One region of the Acidovorax sp. GW821-FHT10A04 genome, then DNA from elsewhere that is predicted to be linked to it. Evidence: predicted binding sites of a transcription regulator. Region 1 holds the regulator's gene; the other holds the start of a gene.
What was found. Region 1 encodes HrcA, which represses chaperone genes, less so after heat shock. Its sites were predicted from a motif close to TTAGCACTCNNNNNNNNNGAGTGCTAA; they were not measured.

Region 1 (7,947 bases):
GGGCTGCGCTTGTAGCGCCGCGCCAGCGTCATCCACAGCGACAGGCGCGCATCCACGGCGGCCAGGCGCTCGGGGTCCAGGTCGTTGTGGCGCAAGTAGGCGTGCAGCGAATGCACGACATCGCCGGCCTGCGCCACCGCGGAGTTGAGGATGTCGGCGGCGCTGGCGAATTCGGCCTCCAGGTGCTCATGGCCCTGCAGCAGGTCCTGCGCGCGCGAGAGGCCGTCCAGCGCGCCGCCCCCATCTCCGTCCCCGCCGGACAAGACGGCAATGGCGGCGTTGGCCGCGTCCATCAGCGCCGAGGCGTTGGACAGGCGCCTGTGCTGCGCGTCGAGCTCGGGCCATTCGTCATCGCCCGGGGCCAGCTTGTCCACCTCGGCGATCTGCCACTGCAGGCGCTCGCGCTCCCGCTGCAGGGTGGACTGCGCGGCGCGGGCCTGGGCCAATGCCTTCTGGTCCTGGCGCCACTGGTGCCAGCGCTCGACCGTGGGGCGGTCGCTGGTACCCGCGTAGGCATCGAGCAGGCCGCGCACCGATTCGGGCCGGGTCAGGCTCTGCCAGGCATGCTGGCCATGGATGTCGAGCAGCAACTCGCCGAGCGCGCGCAACTGCGTGGCCGTGGCGGGCGTGCCGTTGATCCAGCCGCGGCTCTTGCCCTGGGTGTCCACCGTGCGGCGCAACAGCAGCAGCTCCTCACCCTCCAACCCGGCCTCTTCGAGCCAAGGCCTGGCGGCGGGTGGGGTATCGAACTCGGCGCAGACATCGGTGCGCGCGCAGCCCTCGCGCACCAGGGCGGCATCGGCGCGGGCGCCGAGCACCAGTTGCACGGCGTCGATGAGGATGGATTTGCCGGCACCGGTCTCGCCGGTGAGCACGGTGAAGCCGCTTTGCAGGTCCAGCTCCAGCGCCTCAACGATGACGAAATCACGCAGCGTGATGCGCCTCAGGGCCATGGTCAGGAGCCCCCTTCGTTCCAGCGCAGCTTCTTGCGCAGGGTGGCGAAGTAGTTCCAGCCCAGCGGGTGCAGAAAGCGCACGCAGTGCTCGGAGCGCTGCACCAGGATGCGGTCGCCGTGCAGCAGCGAGGCCAGCGACTGCATGTCGAAATTGGCGCTCACGTCGCGGCCGCTGACCACTTCCACGGCGATCTCGGTGGCGTCCGACAGCACGATGGGCCGGTTGGACAGGGTGTGCGGCGCGATCGGCACCAGCACCCAGCCGGGAATCGAGGGGTGCAGCATCGGGCCGCCGGCCGACAGCGCATAGGCCGTGGAGCCCGTGGGCGAGGCGATGATCAGGCCGTCGGCCCGCTGGTTGGCCACGAAGCGGCCGCCCACCTCCACGCGCAACTCCACCATGCCCGAGGTGGCGCCCCGGTTCACGACCACGTCGTTCATCGCCAGCGCCTCGAAGACCACCTGCCCGTCGCGCACCACGCGGGCATGCATCAGTGGGCGCAGGTCCTCCTCGTACTCACCCTGCAGCATCGGGGGCAGGGTGGTCTGGTAGGTGCCGAAGGGGATGTCGGTGATGAAGCCCAGCCGCCCCTGGTTGATGCCGATCAGCGGTGTCTTGTGGCGCGCCAGCTGCCGGCCTATGCCCAGCATGGTGCCGTCGCCCCCCACCACCAGGCCCAGGTCGCACTGGGTACCGATGGTGTCAACGTCCATCGCAGGATAGCCGGACAGGCCGGTGTTGGCGGCGGTCTCGGCTTCCAGGGCCACGGTGCAGCCCTGGCCTTGCAGGAACTGGGCGATGTCCTGCAGGGCCTGGCGCGAGCCCTCGGTCATGGAGGAGGCGCCTGCAGCCGATGCCTGCTGGTACTTGCCGATGAGCGCTACATGGCGGAAATTGGAGGGCATCGCGAAATTACATCATTGTTGGAATACGGTCTGACCGCGCGGCTTACTCGACGATCAGGGTGTAGGTCACGGCTTGCTGCATGCTGGGCAGCCAGCCTCCGAAATTGAGCTGGTGCCTGCCCGGCGCAAGAGGTTTTAGCATCACATAGTAGCCATTGGCGGCAGATGGATAGATTCGTGCGCGCGGCGTGGCGAGAATCCCCACATCGAAGCATCCGGTGGCCTGGCGGTGTGCAACGAGTTCGTCTGCGCGCTGGCCGTTCAAATCCAGCAGCAGGCCGGTGGCGCCATTGGTGATTCCGGCAGCGGACAGCATGGCCGACATGCAGGCACCTGGCGTGTCGTGATGCTGCATGACCACATAGTTGATCAGCGGGAAGAACAGGTGGGTGTCTCTGGGGATCTTGCATGTTCGCACCGTCCTGCGTGTGCCATAGGTGCCAGCCAGAAACCAAACGGAGCCTTGCTGCTTCAGGTTGCACAGTTCTCCTGTCTGATCGGATACGGGGCTTCTCGCCACATCGAACGAACCCGCCCACTGCCACCAACGCTCCGACCACTTCGACTGGGATATGCCTTGCACCTGCGCATCGGGCGGCAGTACCACCTCTTGGGCCATCCCTGCGGTGCATGCCATGGCCAGCATGCATATCATCGGCCCTCTGCGTCGGAAACTCTTCACGGTACTGTCCTTGCTTATTGTTGTCGGTTGGCCTGGCGCGCATGATGGGCCATCGCCGGCCAGTACAGCGGCAATGCTAGTGCATTCGATGCAGGCTTCTCTGCGCAACGATAGACGAATCCTGGCAGTGAAACGCCCACTTCCCTCATTAAAATCAATCCATGCTCGATGACCGTGCCAAGTTGCTGCTCAAAGCGCTCGTGGAGCGCTACATAGCCGACGGCCAGCCCGTCGGCTCGCGCACGCTATCGCGCGCCTCCGGCATGGACCTGTCGCCAGCGACCATCCGCAACGTGATGGCCGACCTCGAAGAGCTGGGCCTGATCGCCAGCCCGCACACCTCGGCAGGGCGCATTCCCACAGCCAAGGGCTACCGGTTGTTCGTGGACACCATGTTGACGGTGCAGCGTGACCCTTTGATTTCACCCCCGCTGGCGCCCGAGCAGCCGCAGAAGGTGATCGCCAACGCCGCCAACCTGCTGTCCAACCTGTCGCAGTTCGTGGGTGTGGTGATGGCACCACGGCGCACCTCGGTGTTCCGGCACATCGAATTTTTGCGGCTTTCGGAGCGGCGTTTCCTGGTGATCATCGTCTCGCCCGAGGGCGACGTGCAGAACCGCGTGATCTTCACCGACATCGACCACTCGCAGTCGCAGCTGATCGAGGCCGCCAATTTCCTCAACGCCAACTACGCCGGCCTGGCCATGGAGCAGGTGCGCGAGCGCCTCAAGTCCGAGGTGGATGCGCTGCGCGGCGAGATCGGCACGCTCATGCAGGCCGCCGTCAACGTCGGCTCGGAGGGCGAGGCGCAGGACGAGGTGGTCATCTCGGGTGAGCGCAACCTGCTGTCGGTGAGTGATTTCTCCAGCGACATGGGCAACCTGCGTCGCGCCTTCGACCTTTTCGAGCAGAAGACGCAGATCCTGCGCCTCATGGATTTCTCCAGCCAGGCCGAGGGCGTGCGCATCTACATAGGCGGCGAAAGCCAGGTCGTTCCGTTCGAGGAACTCTCCATCGTGAGCTCTCCCTACGAGGTGGATGGCAAGGTGGTGGGCACGCTAGGCGTGATAGGCCCCACGCGCATGCCCTACGACCGCATGATCCAGATCGTGGACATCACTTCCAAGCTGGTGTCCAACGCGCTCAGCCACCGCCGTTGAACACCGGCTTGCCCCTACAATACCGCGTGCCCCATCTTCGGTCAGGTACACGGGGCGTTAGCTCAGTTGGTTAGAGCAGAGGACTCATAATCCTTTGGTCGCGGGTTCAAGTCCCTCACGCCCTACCATATCCCTCTTGGCATAGTTGCTATCAAAGTTGCAGCTTCTTGCCCGCATGGCGGGTGATGCCGCGTCAATTTTCTCCCACAAGCGGCCCCCGTCGCCCATGCACCCTCTCCCGGCCGGGGAGGGCCCCTCAGGGCATCCGCATGTAACTTGTGCGCCGAATCACTGCATCAATGCAACGTTACCGTTACGATGCAAAGACACGTTATGTCACGTTTGCGGGCCTGCAGTGGGGCGGGCCTGGCGGCGCGTTGGCGTGGTGACATGTCAGAACGATAGGCCAAACGGTCCTGGCATTCGCGGTTTTCTGCTCTGAAATTGGCGGCCCATGGTGAAGGGGGCCGCCGCGCGCGTGCCTGGTCATTTTTATTTTTGGAGTCCTCGATGCGGTATCTCATTGTTTTATTTTTGTCGGCACTGACCACCTTTGCGCAGGCTGCGAACTTCGTTTCGATGCACCAGTCTGCACACAAGATTGCCCTGCCGCCAGCGCCCGGCACCTTCAACTACACCTTTGACACCAAGGTCGGCTTCAAGGCGCAGTACGCGCCCACTGGCGTGACGGGCTGCGCGATCGGCTTCGGCACCGGCGGCTGCGCCTTCCCTGGCGGCGGTTCCCTCTCGCTGCCCGAATTCACCGGCTTCCAGATGCAGAGCCAGGAATTCAAGGTCTTCATTCCTGCCGGTGCGCGCTCGTTCCTGTTCTCCGGCTACGCGGCCCAGGGCACCCAGTCGGCCTTCGTGCTGCGCTATGGCAAGGAGCCGACCCGTGTCGCCGCCCTGAGTGGCAGCGAGTACCAGGCAGCCCAGACCGGCGAGCGCATCGACACCTCGTTTGCGCGCCTGGTCAATGAAGATGTCGACCACTTCGTCGTGCACGATGGTGGCGGCACCCTGCGCTTCGTGGGCGGCCAGCTCGATGCCAACCGCAGCAGCACCAACCAGGGCAAGTGGCTCTATGTGCGCCAGCTGAGCGGCGCCGCGCTCTTCGACTACCAGGGCGCCATCGACGTGGACATGCCCAAGTACGCGGCCGGCTACAACGCCATCACCTGGACCACCAGCCCCTTCCCGGACCCCGTGGACGCGGCAAGCCCTGGCGGCGGTGGCGGCACCACCAATCCGCCGGTTGCGGGCACGACGGTCACCACCACGGTGGCCTCCGCCGCCGGCCAGTCCCTCAAGCTGGACATCACGATGACGCAGTCGGCCACAGAGGTCGCCGCCAATCCCCAGATCAGCACCTGGGTGGCCGCGCGCATTCCCGCCAACGGCCTGTTCTACACGACGGACGTCTGGTTCTTCCGCAAGGTCGATGGCTGGGCCCAACTGTTGCTGCCCTTCCCCGAGAACGTGGCCTACTCCAGCCTGGGCACGAATGCGACCACCTTGAAGTTCTCGCCCTCGATGGACCTGACGGACGCGGACCTGCGCGCCTTCAATATCGAGATCTATTTCGGCTACAAGACCAGTACGGGTGCCTTTGTCAGCAAGGGCAAGGTCTGGCCCCAGTAAATAGGTTGGCGCACGGCGCCTTCCCCACCTCGCAAAAAAAGGCCCTACGGGGCCTTTTCGCATGCGGCCGCCGACAAGAGGGAAAGCCGGCCGATCAGGGGCGCTGGCCAATAAATTTGGACCTTTTGCCTGGAGGCACCTTTTGCGTGCGCTACAATACGTGCAGCAGACGAGTTCTGTGATTGCCACAGGGTTTCACGTTGAGGCAAACGCAGAAAGCAGCGATTTTTTGAAATGTTGAAAAATCCATGCTATAATTCGAAGCTTAGCGGCTGTAGCTCAGCTGGATAGAGTACTTGGCTACGAACCAAGGGGTCGTGGGTTCGATTCCTGCCAGCCGCACCAACAGGTAAGCCCTGATATCGCAAGGTATCAGGGCTTTTTCCTTTGTGCGCTCTGATTTCCCGCCAGCCCGTTGCGCAGTGCTGCTGGTAAGGGCTCTGGGCCCTGTAGTCGCCGTGGTGCGCACCTCGCGCAGTCTTCCTACGCCTCCATCGCACATGGCGGCGCACTCTGTGGGTGAATTCTTACCCGTGCCCACCGATGATGCCCACCCACGCAGTCACCTGCCAATTCAAGCGCGACCCCGCGGCGGAACATCTTGCCTCGACCCCGGTCGAGGTGGATGCGGAAGCCGTGCTCTTCAGCTGGACGGACCAGGAGGGCCGGGGCTACCAGGTGTTGCTGCGGGAGGGGGATCGGTTGGTGGCGACCCTGCGATGGGATGACCTGGAGCGCGCTGCCGCCACAGAGGAACTGGACTTGCAGTGCCGGGCGCTCGGGCTCATCTGGGAGGCCGCCTCTCCCGTCGTGGAAACCGCGTGGGCGTCGTCTGCAGCGGGCGCGGACGGCGTGGCGCCCCATCGACTCGCCGTGTCTGGAGGCATACACCATGGCCACTGATCCCAGGGACCACCCGCTGCACCAGGTGCCCAAGGACCTACCCCGGCCGCCTGGCGATCTGCCACCCGCTGGCCCGCCGCCGCCGTCCCCGCAGCAGCCAGGCACAGGGCCCTCGCCAGATGGAGTCGGCCCCTATGCGGGGGAGGAAGAGAACGAAGCCGGGGATCCCGTGGGCAAGCCGCCCAGGATGTGAGGCACCAGCCTGTAGGCATGTCAACCCGCGAGTGGCCGTTCAAGGATGACCACCATGGTGCGCCGTCCTCACCATGCAGGCCCTGCGCCAGGAAGTGCATGGCCTGGCGCTGCCCCGGTGCCTGGAGAAAAGCCGGGAGCACTTCGTGGCGGGCATGGATGCCCAGCTAGAAGACATCGAGGCCTTCATAAGGGGGCCCTGTGTGCCTGCACCACGGCCAAAACGCGCCTCATGAACGAAAACTTCGTGGAGTTCGGCAACAAGGCATCTGCCTGCCCTGCGAACAGCTGAGAGACTGGGCGGGAAGGGCCGGGTGCCCGGAACGCGGGGCTGCCGCAGGGGTAACATGCCGCCATGAGCAAGGCTTTCACCAAGGAATCCGACCCGCAGGCCGATGACGACGAAGGGCCGGCACTGCCCCCCATCCCCGCCGGTTCGCGCAACTACATGACGCCCGCGGGCTATGCCCGGCTGCGCGGTGAGCTGCTGGACCTGATCGACAACGAGCGCCCGAAGATCGTCGAGGTGGTGCACTGGGCGGCCAGCAACGGCGACCGCTCGGAGAACGGCGACTACCTCTACGGCAAGAAGCGCCTGCGCGAGATCGACCGGCGCATCCGCTTCCTCACCAAGCGGCTGGAGGTGGCCGAGGTGGTGGACCCGCTGGTCCACGCCGGCAGCGACCAGGTGTTCTTCGGCGCCACCGTGACCTATGTGGACGAAGAGGACGTGACCAGTACCATCACCATCATGGGCATCGACGAGGCCGACAGCGGCCGCGGCCAGGTGAGCTGGGTGTCGCCTGTGGCGCGCGCCCTGCTCAAGAGCCGGGTGGGCGACGAGGTGCCGCTGCCCACGCCGGGTGGCGTGCGCTCGCTGGAGGTGCTGGAGGTGCGCTACGAGCCGCACGATGCGCCGCCCGCGCAGGAGTCGCAGCCCCCTGATCGCTGAACGGCGGGTCAGGCCGCAGGGGTGATGCGGCTGGCGCGGATCACCGCAGGGGTGCGGCGCAGGTTGCGCAGGGCGGCCTCCACGTGGGCCTGGTCGCGCACGGCGACGATGAAGCGCAGGTCGGTGGTGTCCAGTGCCACCTCGTCGTCCATGTCCACGTGGGTGATGTCGGCCTCGGCGCTGGCCAGGTCGGCGGCCACGCGGGCCAGCACGCCCTTGCTGTTGGTGATGGTGACGACGATGCCGGTCTCGAACATGCGCACCGGCTCGTCCGCCCAGTCCACGGCGATGAAGCGCTCGCTGTCCTTGTGCTGCAGGCGCTTGGCCACGCCGCAGTGCGTGTTGTGCACCACCAGGCCCTCACCCCGGCCCAGGTAGCCCACGATGGCATCGCCCGGCACGGGGCGGCAGCAGTGGGCGTACTGCACCGATGCGTTCTCGCTGCCGTCCAGGGTGACGGCGCCTTGCGAAAGCCGCTCGTGCGAGGTGTAGCGCTCGCGGCTGAGCAGCAGCGCGTCGGGCCGGTGGCCGTGCTCGCTCATCAGCACCATGAGCC
Region 2 (7,947 bases), 340 kb from region 1:
GGTCCTACCTGTTGAAGTGCGACCAACGTCGCCCAATCAAGGCTTTCAAGGGACAACTTGGGTGCAGGCGGTGGCTTTGCTATCCTGCTTGTCTCTAGACGAACAACGAGGTTCATCATGGAGTTTCACCTTGTCAACGAGCGTCCGGCGCCGGATGTCCTTTCGCAGCCCGAGGTCCAACTGCACCACTGGCGCATCCTGCGGCGGGGCAATGGAACCCTGCACATTGCCGCCCAGCTTGATTCGGGGTCACTGCGTGTCACCTCCTTGCTGCAAGCCATAGACCTGCCCAGGGCAATAGTAAAAACGGAGTCAGGACGGAGCTACCACCTATGCAATCCACCTGAGGAAGACCAGCTGCTGAGGTCGCTCATGGTGCTAAACGCAGCGCGAGACCTGGTTCAAGTCTCGGGAGATGTCAGTGACGCCATCTGGGCCGCTATCGCGACGGGTGCTTGGCCCGACGAGCACACTTGCTTGCTGCCCTCAGTGCAATAGTGCAACTCCGTTGGCCTGCCGCCCTCATGCGACAGGACGGCCAGGCCTGGCAATTTCCACAATGCAGGAAATGCCCGACGGACCTTGTTTTCATCCGACGGACTCTATTTGTTGTAGTCAAAAGGGGCCCTTCAGTACGCTGATTCAGTCACCATCACGCTCTTGGCCAAGTTGCACAACTGCTCCACATCGGTCTCGTCAAGAGTTGAATCAACCCACTGCTTCAGCCGGGGGCATAGATGTTACGAACAGGATCGCTCCGTGTTGCCTTGCTAGTCGGTCTTTCACGACCACTTCACGCCCCAACACAAGCTCAAAGCCAAAAACACAAATAGTTACAAATAGCTCTCAACCCGAGGGCTTTGAAGTTGTGTGGGATGTGACTCGCGCGCAGCGCCCAGACGGTGCATGTATTTCCACAGTCAGGAAGAAGGTGCTATGAAATCCGCAGCATCCGAAGCAAGCTTGGCTTCACAGAGCATCGCACCCAGCCGCCCGACGGCTACTGCCAGCCCCATCTAAAAAACGAAGGTTAAGTGGCGCGTTGACGAAACTACAGTGGCGTTCCGCAGGATGCGTGTTTGACATCTTCCAATCACCCCCATGTCTTGAAACGGCAACAAATGCCCGTATCATTAGCACTCACTGCAACGGAGTGCTAACACCCCTTGCTGGATGAAGTTTGGCAGTGACTGGCTTTTCCAGGCGCTGCGTACCGTCGGTAATTTTTGAACCAGGAGCAATGCAATGAACCTTCGCCCCCTGCACGATCGCGTGATCGTCAAGCGTATCGAAAGCGAAACCACGACCGCCTCCGGCATCGTGATCCCCGACAACGCCGCTGAAAAGCCCGATCAAGGTGAAGTGCTGGCCGTCGGCCCCGGCAAGAAGAACGACAAGGGCGAGCTGATCGCCCTGAACGTGAAGGTCGGCGACCGCGTTCTGTTCGGCAAGTACTCGGGCCAGACCGTCAAGATCAAGGGCGACGAGCTGCTGGTCATGAAGGAAGACGACCTGTTCGCAGTGGTCGAAAAGTAAAAAGCTGCCGAGCGCGTGCCATGCATGGTTGCCTGGCACCTGCTCACCGCGCTTTTTCCTTTTCCCCAAGACAGTCGTAATTGATTCAGTTAATTTTCAGGAGCTCCAAATGGCAGCAAAAGACGTAGTTTTCGGCGGCGAAGCCCGCGCACGCATGGTTGAAGGCGTGAACATCCTGGCCAATGCGGTCAAGGTGACCCTGGGCCCCAAGGGCCGCAACGTGGTGCTGGAGCGCTCGTTCGGCGCCCCCACCGTGACCAAGGACGGTGTGTCCGTGGCCAAGGAAATCGAACTCAAGGACAAGCTGCAGAACATGGGCGCCCAGCTCGTGAAGGAAGTGGCCTCCAAGACCAGCGACAACGCTGGTGACGGCACCACCACCGCCACCGTGCTGGCCCAGGCCATCGTGCGCGAAGGCTTCAAGTACGTGGCCGCCGGTATCAACCCGATGGATCTGAAGCGCGGTATCGACAAGGCCGTGACGGCCCTGGTGATCGAGCTGAAGAAGGCTTCCAAGCCCACCACCACCTCCAAGGAAATCGCACAGGTCGGCTCGATCTCTGCCAACTCCGACGAAACCATCGGCAAGCTGATCGCTGACGCCATGGACAAGGTTGGCAAGGAAGGCGTGATCACCGTGGAAGACGGCAAGTCCCTCGACTCCGAACTGGACGTCGTGGAAGGCATGCAGTTCGACCGCGGCTACCTGTCGCCCTACTTCATCAACAACCCCGAAAAGCAATCCGCGATTCTGGACAACCCCTTCGTGCTGCTGTTCGACAAGAAGATCAGCAACATCCGCGACCTGCTGCCCACGCTGGAGCAAGTCGCCAAGGCTGGCCGTCCGCTGCTGATCATTGCCGAAGAAGTCGAAGGCGAAGCCCTGGCGACGCTGGTGGTCAACACCATCCGCGGCATCCTGAAGGTCGTGGCCGTCAAGGCTCCTGGCTTCGGCGACCGCCGCAAGGCCATGCTGGAAGACATCGCCATCCTGACGGGCGGCAAGGTCATTGCTGAAGAAGTGGGCCTGACCCTCGAGAAGGTGACCCTGGCCGACCTGGGCCAGGCCAAGCGCATCGAAGTGGGCAAGGAAAACACCATCATCATCGACGGCGCCGGCGCTGCTGGTGACATCGAAGCCCGCGTCAAGCAAGTGCGCGTGCAGATCGAGGAAGCCACGTCCGACTACGACCGCGAAAAGCTGCAGGAACGCGTGGCCAAGCTGGCCGGCGGTGTGGCCGTGATCAAGGTCGGCGCTGCCACCGAAGTCGAAATGAAGGAAAAGAAGGCCCGCGTGGAAGACGCACTGCACGCAACCCGCGCAGCTGTGGAAGAAGGCGTTGTGGCCGGTGGTGGCGTGGCCCTGCTGCGTGCCAAGCAAGCCGTGGGTGACTCGGTCAAGGGCGACAACGCCGACCAGGAAGCCGGTATCAAGCTGGTCCTGAAGGCCATCGAAGCGCCCCTGCGCGAAATCGTGAACAACGCCGGCGGCGAAGCCTCGGTGGTGGTGAACGCTGTGTTGGCCGGCAAGGGCAACTACGGCTTCAACGCTTCGAACGACACGTACGGCGACATGCTCGAGCTGGGCATTCTGGACCCCACGAAGGTCACCCGCACGGCCCTGCAGAACGCTGCCTCCGTGGCATCGCTGCTGCTGACGACCGAAGCCATGGTTGCCGAAGCACCCAAGGACGAGGCCGGTGCCGGCGGCGGCATGCCCGACATGGGCGGCATGGGTGGCATGGGCGGCATGGGCATGTAATTGCCTGGCCGGGCACAGGAGCAGGCCGCCATGCGGCCCCTGTGCCCACCATGAAAAAGCCCCGCAGGCTGCAAGGCCTGCGGGGCTTTCTCGTTGGCGCGTCAGAATCTGTAGGTCGCGCTCAGCACCACGTTGCGGCGCGTGGCCCACCAGCAGTCGCCGCGCGCAAGGCAGGTGCTCACATACTGCCTGTCGGCCAGGTTGCTGATGTTGAGCGCATAGCGCCACTGCGGCGTGTCGTACGCGAGCAGCGCATCCACGACCCCGGCCGAGGGGATGGTGGGACCGGCGCCATCGCGGAAGGACGATAGCCAGCGGTATCCCGCCCCGACCGAGAAGCCCCGTACATCGCCGATCGCAAAGCGGTACACGCCCCAGGCCGCGGCCTGGTGGCGCGGCAGGCCTTCGAGTTGCGCATCCACGTCGGTGTAGTTGTAGTGGGCGATCACATCGAAGGCCGTGGCGACGCGGCTCTTGACCTCCAGTTCCAGGCCCTTGTTGCGGGTCTGCCCGGCCTGCAGCGTATTGCCAGCATTCACCGGGTCGGCGATCTTCTGGTTCTTTTCCTTGAGGTCGTAGACCGCTGCCGTGAACTGGGTGCCGCTGCCCTCGGGCACATACTTCACCCCCAGCTCGATCTGCTCGCCCTCCAGCGGCTTGAAGCGCTGGCCCTGCTTGTTGGTGCCGCTCACGGGGCTGAACGACTCGGCGTAGCTGATGTAAGGCGTCCAGCCACCTGGCAGCTGGTACATCACGCCCAGGCGCTTGGTGGTGTCGCTGGTGCGGTCGTCGGCCGATCCGGCCAGGCTGTTCACCGCGCGGTCATGGCGCAGGCCGGCCACGACGATCCAGTGGCCCCACTTCATCTGGTCCTGCAGGTAGATACCACCCTGGCGCTGCACATTGCGCGGGCTGGCCTCAAGCGGTGCCGTCACCAGGTTGCCGTACACCGGCGCATAGGCGTCGATGGTGCTGAACGCGCTGGCGGTCGCCTTGTCTTCGGTCTGGCGGTTCCAGTCCACGCCCAGCAGCAGCTGGTGGCGCAGCGCGCCCGTGGCCAGGTTGCCCTGCAGGTGGGTGTCCACCGCGGCCATGCGCGTGCGGGTGAGGGAGTCATCGTAGAAGCGGCCCAGCACGCGCTGGTTGACCGGGTCGGACCCGAAGCCACCCAGCGCCGTGTAGAAATCGCCCCAGTGGTACACGCCGCGGTTCTCGTTGCGCGCCAGACGCAGGTTCTGGCGCACGGTCCAGGCGTCGTTGAAGCGGTGCTCGAACAGCCAGCCGACCGATTCGCGGTCGCTGTCGTAGTGGTCACCGGGCTCGCCGATGAAGCGCGACAGCGGCAGCTGGCCGTTCGGGTTGGGCAGCAGCGTGCCCGACCAGGGGAAGAACTGCGAGGTGCTGCCCGTGCGGTCCTGCTGCCAGTGCGCCTGCAGCACCAGCGAGGTGGCGGCATTGGGACGCCAGGCCAGCGAAGGGGCAATCAGGCGGCGGTCGTCGGGCACATGGTCCACCTGGGTGTCGGCCGTGCGCGCCAGTGCCACCAGGCGGTAGGACCACTCGCCGTCCTTGGTCAGCGGGCCGGTCAGGTCGGCCTGCACCTGGCGGCGGTTCCAGCTGCCCAGCTGCACACCGACCTCGCGCTGCGCCTCCTGCAAGGGGCGCTTGCTGCCCATGTTGATCACGCCGGCCACCGTGCCCGCACCGAACAGCATGCCCGAAGGACCGCGCAGCACCTCGATGCGCTCCAGCGTGTAGGCGTCGGAGCGGGTGACGCTGGTGTACCAGTTGTAATTCTGGCGCAGGCCGTCGAGGTAGACGTCCGGGTAGCTGCCGCGCACACGCATGCCGTCGGAGCGGCTGTCCAGGCCGTAGGCATCGCTGCGCACGCCGGCTGCGTAGAGCAGCGCATCCTGCAGGTTGGAGGCGCCCTGGTCCACCAGTTGGTCGCGCGTGACCACGGTGACGGACTGCGGTGTCTCGGACAAGGGCGTGTCCGTCTTGGTGGCCGTGGCAGCATGGCGTGCGCGGTAGCCCACCACCGGGGCCGTGGCCGACTCCTTCTCCGCGTTTGCATCCACCCGCACCTCGCCCAGGGTGGGTGCCGTTCCTTGCTGCGCAACAGCCCACGATGGAAGCAGGCCAAACGCGAGCGCGATGCCCATGCAGACTGCCGTCTGCCGTCTGCCGTCTGCCGTCTGCCGGTGGTGGATCTTCATGATGGTCTCAAATGGAGTTAAGAATGATTCCCATTTTAAAAACCAAAATTGGACCACAGCCACCGGGTGTCGCTCTGGGACAACAAGCGTCCGGCGGGCTCCATCCCATGCAAAAGGCCCGCAGGCGATTCGCCTGCGGGCCTTTTTTCAGCCGCGTGTGAGAGGAATGGGTCAGCGGCCCACCGGGAGAAGCTGCGCTCAGCTGGCCGGCCGCAGCGACTGCGTGGCCTGCGCCAGCTGCGTGATGCGCGCCCAATCACCCGAGCGCACTGCATCGCCGGGCGTGAGCCACGAACCGCCCACGCAGCGCACATTGGGCAGCGCCAGGTAGTTGGGCGCCGTGGCATTGGTGATGCCGCCCGTGGGGCAGAAGCTCACCTGGCCAAACGGGCTGGCCCAGGACTTGAGCAACGGGATGCCGCCCACGGCCTCGGCCGGGAACAGCTTGAGGAACTGGAAACCATCGGCCAGCGCCTGCATGATCTCGCTGGAGGTGGCCACGCCGGGCAGCAGGGGCAGGTTCAGCCCCTTGCAGGCCGAGCCCACCGCCGAGGTGTAGCCCGGGCTCACGGCGAAGCGGGCACCGGCCTCGCTCGCGCGGCGCGCATCCTCGGCATTGAGCACGGTGCCCACGCCGACCACGGCCTCGGGCAGTTGGCGCGCGATGGCCTCGATGGCGGGCAGGCCTGCAGGCGTACGCAGCGTGACTTCGAGCACCTTCACGCCGCCGGCGAGCAAGGCCTCGGCCAGGGGAATCGCGTCTTCGACACGATCGATCACGATGACCGGAATCACCGGGCCGTAGCTGGCGATATCCAGCGGGTTCAGGGCAGGGGTGGAGGCATTCACAGCCATGTACAGGCTCCTTGTTCAGCGCCGCCTGCATGGCGGCGAAAGTTGGCAAACAGTTCGCGCCCGAAGCCAGTGGCTGCGGGCGCCTTGCATTCGTCGGGGGTGCGTGCGGACCATTCGGCCTCGTCCACCAGCACGTCGAGCGTACCGGCCACGGCGTCCACACGCACCATGTCGCCGTTGCGCACCTTGGCCAGCGGCCCACCGCCCAGCGCCTCGGGCGTCACGTGGATGGCAGCCGGCACCTTGCCCGAGGCGCCGCTCATGCGGCCGTCGGTCACCAACGCCACCTTGAAGCCCTGGTTCTGCAGCACGGCCAGGGGCGGCGTGAGCTTGTGCAGCTCGGGCATGCCATTGGCACGCGGGCCCTGGAAGCGCACCACGGCGACCATGTTCTGCTGCACCTCGCCCGCGCTGAAGGCCGCGAGCAGTTCCTCCTGCGAGTCGAACACGCGCGCCGGCGCCTCGATGATGTGGCGGTCCTCCGGTACGGCCGAAACCTTGATCACGGCACGGCCCAGGCGCCCCTGCAGCAGGCGCAGGCCACCTGTCGGCGAGAACGGTTGGGCCACGGGGCGCAGCACGGCCTCGTCGCCCGAGGTGGCGGGCGCGGGCTGGCCACCGGCGGCGATGCCGCCCTCGTTCACGCTCAGCACGTCGGGGTGCATGAGGCCGTTGGCCAGCAGTTCGCGCAGGATCCAGGGCGGGCCGCCCGCGGCCTGGAACTGGTTCACATCGGCGTCTCCATTGGGGTAGACACGGGCCAGCAGCGGCACCACGGACGACAAATCGTCGAAATCGGTCCAGTCGATCAGGATGCCGGCGCTGCGCGCGATCGCCACCCAGTGGATCAGGTGGTTGGTGGAGCCGCCCGTGGCCAACAGCGCGGCCATGGCGTTGACGATGCAGCGCTCGTCCACCATATGGCCGATGGGCGTGAAGCGCTTGCCGCGCTTGCCGATGTCGAGCACGGTGCGCATGGCCTGGCGCGTGAACTCCTCGCGCTCGCCACTGCCCGGCGGGGCGAATGCGGCATCGGGCACGTGCAGGCCCATGGCTTCCAGCAGCATCTGGTTGCTGTTGGCCGTGCCGTAGAAGGTGCAGGTGCCAGGGCTGTGGTACGCGGCCGATTCGGCCTTGAGCAGTTCGTCGCGGCCGACCAGGCCCTGCGCGTAGAGCTCGCGCACCTTGGCCTTGTCCTTGTTGGGCAGGCCCGAGCCCATGGGGCCGGCGGGCACGAACACGCAGGGCAGGTGGCCATAGTGCAGCGCGCCGATCAGCAGGCCGGGCACGATCTTGTCGCACACGCCCAGCAGCAGCACGCCATCGAACACGTCATGGGACAGCGCTACCGCGGTGGCCATGGCAATATTGTCCCGGGAGAACAGCGACAGCTCCATGCCGGGCGTGCCCTGGGTCACGCCATCGCACATGGCGGGCACGCCGCCGGCCACCTGGGCCATGGCGCCGTGGCGCGCAGCCTCGTCGCGCAGCAGCGCAGGGTAGCTCTGGTAGGGCTGGTGGGCCGACAACATGTCGTTGTAGGCGGTAACGATGCCGATGTTGGGCGCCTTCTCG

Region 2: AC07PF_RS01850 (co-chaperone GroES) is a predicted target of HrcA. The motif match lies at 1,134-1,160, and genes of this name have one in related genera.

Annotation. Positions count from the first base shown of each region.
Region 1 covers NZ_JBWKNZ010000001.1:62,663-70,609, reverse strand. Annotated here, with positions in the region: gene recN (DNA repair protein RecN) at 1-953, opposite strand, end outside; gene AC07PF_RS00355 (NAD kinase) at 956-1,861, opposite strand; gene AC07PF_RS00350 (hypothetical protein) at 1,905-2,507, opposite strand; gene hrcA (heat-inducible transcriptional repressor HrcA) at 2,705-3,703, shown strand; tRNA gene AC07PF_RS00340 (tRNA-Ile) at 3,755-3,831, shown strand; gene AC07PF_RS00335 (hypothetical protein) at 4,283-5,344, shown strand; tRNA gene AC07PF_RS00330 (tRNA-Arg) at 5,613-5,689, shown strand; gene AC07PF_RS00325 (hypothetical protein) at 5,888-6,247, shown strand; gene greB (transcription elongation factor GreB) at 6,795-7,391, shown strand; gene AC07PF_RS00315 (RelA/SpoT family protein) at 7,400-7,947, opposite strand, start outside.
Region 2 covers NZ_JBWKNZ010000001.1:399,270-407,216, forward strand. Annotated here, with positions in the region: gene AC07PF_RS01850 (co-chaperone GroES) at 1,246-1,536, shown strand; gene groL (chaperonin GroEL) at 1,646-3,298, shown strand; gene AC07PF_RS01860 (TonB-dependent siderophore receptor) at 3,400-5,517, opposite strand; gene eda (bifunctional 4-hydroxy-2-oxoglutarate aldolase/2-dehydro-3-deoxy-phosphogluconate aldolase) at 5,716-6,372, opposite strand; gene edd (phosphogluconate dehydratase) at 6,363-7,947, opposite strand, start outside.